DNA from 2 places in the Streptosporangium roseum DSM 43021 genome. Region 2 is predicted to be linked to the other one. Evidence: riboswitches for the same ligand, from Rfam matches in the RefSeq annotation. Region 2 holds a riboswitch; the other holds the start of a gene.
What was found. A riboswitch is a leader RNA that binds a small molecule or an ion and turns the genes downstream of it on or off. The one in region 2 is predicted to bind glycine.

Region 1 (3,400 bases), 2.6 Mb from region 2:
TGTTGCAGATGGAGGTCGTGGGCGTTCGGGTTGAGATGCCCTCCAACCAGCCAATTGTTCTGCTGAAGGAGGCACATGGGGAGCGTTACCTGCCGATCTGGATCGGCATGACGGAGGCGACGGCGATCGCCATGGCCCAGGCCGAGGAGCCGCCGCCGCGGCCGCTCACTCACGACCTGTTCCGTGACGTGCTCGACGCGCTCGGCGTCCGGCTGAGCACGGTGAACATCGTGGCCCTCCGTGACGGGATCTTCTTCGCCGACCTCGTGTTCTCCAACGGGGTCGAGGTGAGTGCCCGTCCCTCTGACTCGATCGCCTTGGCACTTCGCACCGGCGCACGTATCTTCGCCAGTGAGGACGTGGTCCGGGAGGCCGGGGTGATCATCCCTGACGACCAGGAGGACGAGGTGGAGAAGTTCAGGGAGTTCCTTGACACAATCACGCCCGAGGACTTCGGTCGCGCGGGGTAGGAATTTCGGTGCATTTACGCTTCACGACGCGCCGAGTGGGGTCGTTGACTGAGCTTGGCCCCAGTCCTACGGTGCAAGTGAAACCCACGGCCGTGCGCAAACCCCCAGATCAGGCCGTGGGATGAGAGAAAGCCGGAGGTCCGCGTGGCGGTCAGCAGCGGCGAGGGTAGAAACGCCGATCAGGATGACCCGGAACGGCGCCAGTCGGCACGTCAGCGCGCGGGTGAAGAGGGTCTGCTTTTCGACGGGCAGCCGGTGAAAGCGCCCGCCGACATCGGATATCGAGGGCCCACCGCGTGCGCGGCCGCCGATATCACCTATCGGCAGCTGGACTACTGGGCGCGCACCGGCCTGGTCGAGCCCACCGTGCGGGCCGCCCACGGCTCGGGTTCCCAGAGACTGTACGGCTTCCGCGACATCCTGGTGCTCAAGGTCGTCAAACGACTGCTCGACACCGGCGTCTCCCTCCAGCAGATCCGCATCGCCGTACAGCACCTGCGTGACCGAGGTGTCAACGACCTCGCCCAGATCACACTGATGAGCGACGGGGTCAGCGTCTACGAGTGCACCTCGCCCGACGAGGTCATCGACCTTCTCCAGGGCGGTCAGGGCGTCTTCGGTATCGCGCTGGGCCGGGTGTGGCAGGAGGTGGAGGGCTCCCTCGCGGATCTTCCCGGCGAGCGCGCGGAGTCCGGCCAGGGCCCTTTAGACGATCATCACGCCGATGAGCTGGCCCGCCGCCGCAGAGCTCGGCGTACGGGGTAAAGTTAGTCTCGCTGCTGACCCTGTGCGGGAGAGACCCCGACATGATCGGGGCGCCGAAGGAGCAACCTCCCCGGAATCTCTCAGGCACCCGGTACCGCACGGACGAGGCGACTCTGGAAAGCAGGTGCGTCCGCCAGGCGCGTCTCACCGACGGTGAAAGCCTCCCCGGCAAGGGGGGGTGAAGCTCTCAGGTCGAGGTGACAGAGGGGGAGATCCGGCATACGCCCGCGCCCAGCGCCGGTCTCCACCACCTCGGGAGGCTTCCCATGACCGACCTGTCACCGCTCAGCGAGCTCATCTCTCCGCCGTTCGCCACCCGCCATATCGGGCCCGCGGACGCCGACCAGACCCGCATGCTGGAGGCGGTCGGATTCGCCTCCACCGCCGACCTGGTCGCGGTGACCGTGCCGGAGGCGATCCGGGCCAAGGACCGCCTCCGCCTGCCCCCGGCGGCGAGCGAGACCGAGGCACTCGCCGAGCTGCGCGCCCTGGCCGCGCGCAACAGCGTGCTCACCTCGATGATCGGCCTGGGCTACCACGACACGATCACCCCGGGCGTCATCCGGCGCAACCTCCTGGAGAACCCGGGCTGGTACACCGCCTACACGCCCTACCAGCCGGAGATCTCCCAGGGCCGGCTGGAGGCCCTGATCAACTTCCAGACGGTCGTCTCCGACCTGACCGCGCTCGACGTCGCCGGCGCCTCCCTGCTGGACGAGGCCACCGCCGCCGCCGAGGCGATGACCCTGGCCCGCCGCGCCGGCCGTGCCAAGTCGGACGTGTTCGTGGTGGACGCAGACGCGCTGCCGCAGACCAAGGCCGTGCTGCGCACCAGGGCCGAGCCGCTCGGCATCGAGCTGGTCGAGAGCGACTTCACCGCCGAGCTCCCCGAGTGCTTCGGCGTGCTCGTGCAGTATCCCGGCGCCAGCGGGCGGGTCAGGGACTTCCGCTCCATCGCCGACGCCGCCCACGCGCGCGGCGCCCAGGTGGTCGCCGCCGCCGACCTGCTGGCCCTCACCCTGCTCGCCGCGCCCGGCGAGTTCGGCGCCGACATCGCGATCGGCTCCTCCCAGCGCTTCGGCGTCCCGCTGGGCTTCGGCGGCCCGCACGCGGCCTACATGGCCGTCCGGGACGGCCTGCAGCGGCAGATGCCGGGCCGGCTGGTGGGCGTCTCCCAGGACGCCGACCTGCGTCCCGCATACCGGCTCGCGCTGCAGACCCGTGAGCAGCACATCCGCCGGGAGAAGGCGACCAGCAACATCTGCACCGCGCAGGTCCTCCTCGCGGTGATCGCCGGCATGTACGCCGTCTACCACGGGCCCGAGGGCCTGCGCCGGATCGGCCGGCGCATCCACCGGCACGCCGTCGTGCTCGCCGAGGGGCTGCGCCACGGCGGCGTCGAGGTCGTGCACGACACCTTCTTCGACACCGTGCTCGCCCGCGTGCCCGGCCGCGCGGCCGAGGTCGTCGCCGCGGCCCGCGACAACGGGGTCAACCTGCGCCTGGTCGACGCCGACCACGTGGGCGTCACCTGCGACGAGAAGACCGAGCTCCTCCACCTGGAGCAGGTCCTGGCCGCCTTCGAGGTCAGCGGCGCGGTCCTGACCGACCTGGACGCCGCCGCGCACGACGCGCTGCCCGCCGCCCTGGCGCGTGTCAGCGACTACCTGACCCACCCGGTCTTCCACAGCCACCGGTCCGAGACGTCCATGCTGCGCTACCTGCGCAGGCTCCAGGACAAGGACATCGCGCTCGACCGGTCGATGATCCCGCTGGGCTCCTGCACCATGAAGCTCAACGCGACCACCGAGATGGAGCCGATCACCTGGCCGGAGTTCGCCGGGCTGCACCCCTACGCCCCGGAGGAGCAGGCCGCGGGCTACCTTGAGCTGATCAAGGAGCTGGAGGGCTGGCTGGCCGAGGTCACCGGCTACGACGCCGTGTCGATCCAGCCCAACGCGGGCTCCCAGGGCGAGTTCGCCGGCCTCCTGGCGATCCGCGCCTACCACAAGGCGCGCGGTGAGTCCGGCCGCGACGTCTGCCTGATCCCGTCCTCCGCGCACGGCACCAACGCCGCCAGCGCCGTCATGGCGGGCATGCGCGTCGCCGTGGTCGCCTGCGACGACGAGGGCAACGTGGACCTCGACGACCTCAACGCCAAGATC
Region 2 (3,400 bases):
CGGTGGCGTTCTCGTCCACGACGAAGCCGCCGCCCACCGAGTAGTAGACCTTCTCGCGGAGCGGCTCGCCCGTCTCGGACAGGGCGGTGAAGCGCATGCCGTTGGGGTGGTGCGGCAGCGAGATCTTGCGTTCGAAGACGAGATGCTCGCCGACGACGAAGGGGATCTCGCGCGAGCCGTACAGGAGGATCGTCCCGGAGGCGCGCATGGCGGCCAGCCGGTCGTCGACGGTGTCGACGTCCACGAGCTCCGGCTTCTCGCCCGACAGTCCGAGAAGGACGGCTTTGTCGCTGCCGTGGCCCTTGCCGGTCAGTCCGAGTGAGCCGTACAGGATCACCTCGACTCCGGCGGTCTTGTCCAGGAGCCCGTCCTGGTCGAGGCCGCGGGCGAATTTGTGCGCGGCGGCCATCGGCCCGCCGGTGTGCGAGCTGGACGGGCCGATTCCGATCTTGAAGAGATCGAAGACGCTGATCGCCATTGATCTGGTCCCTGCCTTCACATCGCCGTGATCATGCGCGCCGGATGACGCGCATGATCACGGCGCAAGAGGAGAAATTTCAGGACTCGCCTGAAGTGAGAGCGGTGTACTCCTCGGCGGACAGCAGGTCGTCGGCGTCGCCCTCAAGACGGACGCGGAACAGCCAGCCCTCCCCGTAGGAGTCGCTGTTGACCAGGGACGGGTCGTCCACGACCGCCTGGTTGACCTCGACGATCTCACCGCCCACGGGGGCGAAGATGTCGCTCACCGACTTGGTCGACTCGACCTCGCCGACGGCGTCACCTGCGCTGACCGCCGTCCCGACCTCGGGGACCTGCACGTAGACCACGTCACCCAGCGCCTCGGCGGCGTAGGCGGTGATGCCCACGGTGAGGGTCAGGCCGTCATCGATGCCCGAGATCCACTCGTGCTCCTTGGTGTAGTGCAGGTCATCGGGAATGCTGCTCATTTTTTCCTCCTGTAGAAAGGCAGTTCGACAACATCGACCGGTTCGCGACTGCCCCGGATGTCCACCGCCAGGCCGGTGGACAGGTCGCCGTCCACGTAGGCCATGGCGATGGGCCTGCCCAGGGACTGGGAGGGCGCTCCGCTGGTGACCTCGCCGACGACGGCGCCGTCCGCGGAGACCACCGGATAGCCGTGCCGGGGCACCCGGCGGCCTGTCGCGACCAGTCCGACCAGGCGACGGCTCGGCGGGACGTCCTTGAGCGGCTCCAGGGCGGCCCGGCCGACGAAGTCACCCGGCTTGTCAAACCTCACCACACGGCCGAGCCCCGCGTCGAACGGAGTCAGGTCGGCCGACAGCTCGTTTCCGTACAGCGGCATGCCCGCTTCCAGGCGGAGGGTGTCGCGCGCCGACAGCCCGGCCGGGAGCAGCCCGTACGGCTCGCCCGCCTCGGTGAGCGCGGCCCAGAGCGGCTCGGCGTCGTCCGCCGCGACGAACAGCTCGAAGCCGTCCTCGCCGGTGTATCCGGTGCGGGCGACGAGGGCCTCGCGGCCGGCCACCGTGGCGGGCAGGCCGGCGTAGTACTTGAGCCCGTCGAGGTCGGCGTCGGTCAGCTCGCCCAGGATGGCGCGGGAGTGCGGGCCCTGGACCGCGACCAGCGCGTACTGCTCGGAGCGGTCCTCCACGGCGGCGTCGAAGGCCTTGGCGCGCTCGGTGAGCTCGGCGGCGACCCGCGGGTAGTTGGAGGCGTTGGCGACGACCATGAACTCCTCGTCCGCCAGGCGGTAGACGATCAGGTCGTCCAGCACGCCGCCGGAGGGGTCGACGATCATCGTGTAGCGGGCGCGGCCCGGCTCAAGGGCGGAGAGGTGGCCGACCAGCGCGTAGTCGAGGGCCTCGCCGGCCTGCGGGCCGGTCACGAAGATCTCGCCCATGTGGGACAGGTCGAACAGGCCCGCCGCCTGGCGGACCGCGTTGTGCTCGGTGGACTCGCTGCCGTAGCGCAGCGGCATCAGCCAGCCCGCGAAGTCGGTCAGCGTCGCGCCGAGGGTCTCGTGGACACCGCGCAGCGGCGTGGATCGGGACATGTTCGCACCTCAGGCAGGGGTCAGATGAGAGCATCCTCCCCCTCTGTCATCGATGCCTGAGAGCTTCGCCCGGTTTTTGCCGGACTTTCACCTTCGGCGAGGCCGTCAGGCCTGCTTTCCAGAGGTCACCTACCCGTACGGTCCTTTGCCTTGAGAGGTTCGCGGGGAGGGCTTGCTCCTTCAGGGGTCCTGGTCTGGATGTCAGGACGCTCTCCCGCACGGGATTCATCGGTGTCGTAGCCAGCCTAACCGTCCGCACCGGCCGAGCGAAATCCCCCGGACGGCGTGTTCTCGCCGTTGGGAGCGGTTCGGAGGGGTTCCGGGCGTCCCGGCGTGCTTCGGGGTGGTCCGGAGACGGCTGAAGAGGCGGTCCTGAGGCGGCCGTACAGGTCCTGAGGCGGCCGTACAGGTCGTACAGGTCCGAAGGCGGTCGTACAGGTCCGAAGGCGGTCGTACAGGTCTGGAGGCGGCCGTACAGGTCAGGAACGGGTCTGCCGTACGAGTTCTTCGAACAGCAGGCTCTCGTCGTCGGCCTCGGGATGCCACTGGACGGCGACGGCGAACGGGTGGTCCTCCAGCTCCACCGCCTCGACCGTGCCGTCGTCGGCGTGGGCGGTCGCGGTCAGGCCCGCGCCCAGCCGGTCGGCGGCCTGGTGGTGGTAGTGGGCCACGTCCGCGGTCTCGACGCCGAGGATCTTGGCGAGCCGGCTGCCGGGCACCGGCCGTACCGGCATCCGGCCGAAGCCGCCGGGGGCCGGGGCGTGCCCGCTGTGGCCGACCACGTCGGGCAGGTGCTGCCGGAGGGTGCCGCCGAGGGCGACGTTCAGGACCTGCAGGCCCCGGCAGACCCCCAGGAACGGGATGCCCCGCTCCAGGGCCGCCCGCACCAGCCCGAACTCGGCGTCGTCGCGGAAACCCCGGACGTTGCCGGTCCGCTCGTGCGGGGCCGCGCCGTACCGGGCCGGATCGACGTCGCCGCCACCGGCCAGGATCAGCCCGTCCAGCCGTCCCGCCAGCGCGGCCGGGTCGCCCGCCGGAGGCAGGATCACCGGCTGCCCGCCCGCACGGACCACGTGGTCGACGTAGTCGTACGGCAGGAGCGCGGTGGTCATCTCCCAGACGGTGAACTTCGCGGGCTCGACGTAGCAGGTGATGCCGATGACGGGACGGGACATGATCTCTTTCTTGCCGGGTGCCGGGTGCCGGGACGCGGGGGCCGTGCCCGCCTCCCGGCACGGTCACCGAGGAACTCCCGGCACGTTATCGAGGAGAAGGTATGGGGTGGGCAAACCCGGGCGCCGTCCACGGTGGCGGCCGGGGGTGCGCCCGGACGCCGCCGTCCTGTCCGGGGACGATCACAGGGGGGTG

Region 1: it holds a riboswitch for glycine, as region 2 does, so the genes downstream of both, gcvP (aminomethyl-transferring glycine dehydrogenase) here and gcvT (glycine cleavage system aminomethyltransferase GcvT) in region 2, are expected to answer to the same signal.

Annotation. Positions count from the first base shown of each region.
Region 1 is NC_013595.1:4,460,161-4,463,560, forward strand. It holds gene SROS_RS19440 (bifunctional nuclease family protein) at 1-470, shown strand, start outside; gene SROS_RS19445 (MerR family transcriptional regulator) at 615-1,235, shown strand; glycine riboswitch at 1,251-1,342, shown strand; gene gcvP (aminomethyl-transferring glycine dehydrogenase) at 1,502-3,400, shown strand, end outside.
Region 2 is NC_013595.1:1,872,176-1,875,575, forward strand. It holds gene SROS_RS08450 (L-serine ammonia-lyase) at 1-478, opposite strand, end outside; gene gcvH (glycine cleavage system protein GcvH) at 558-947, opposite strand; gene gcvT (glycine cleavage system aminomethyltransferase GcvT) at 944-2,032, opposite strand; glycine riboswitch at 2,066-2,160, opposite strand; glycine riboswitch at 2,161-2,259, opposite strand; gene SROS_RS08465 (gamma-glutamyl-gamma-aminobutyrate hydrolase family protein) at 2,512-3,207, opposite strand; gene SROS_RS08470 (3-oxoacyl-ACP reductase) at 3,388-3,400, opposite strand, start outside.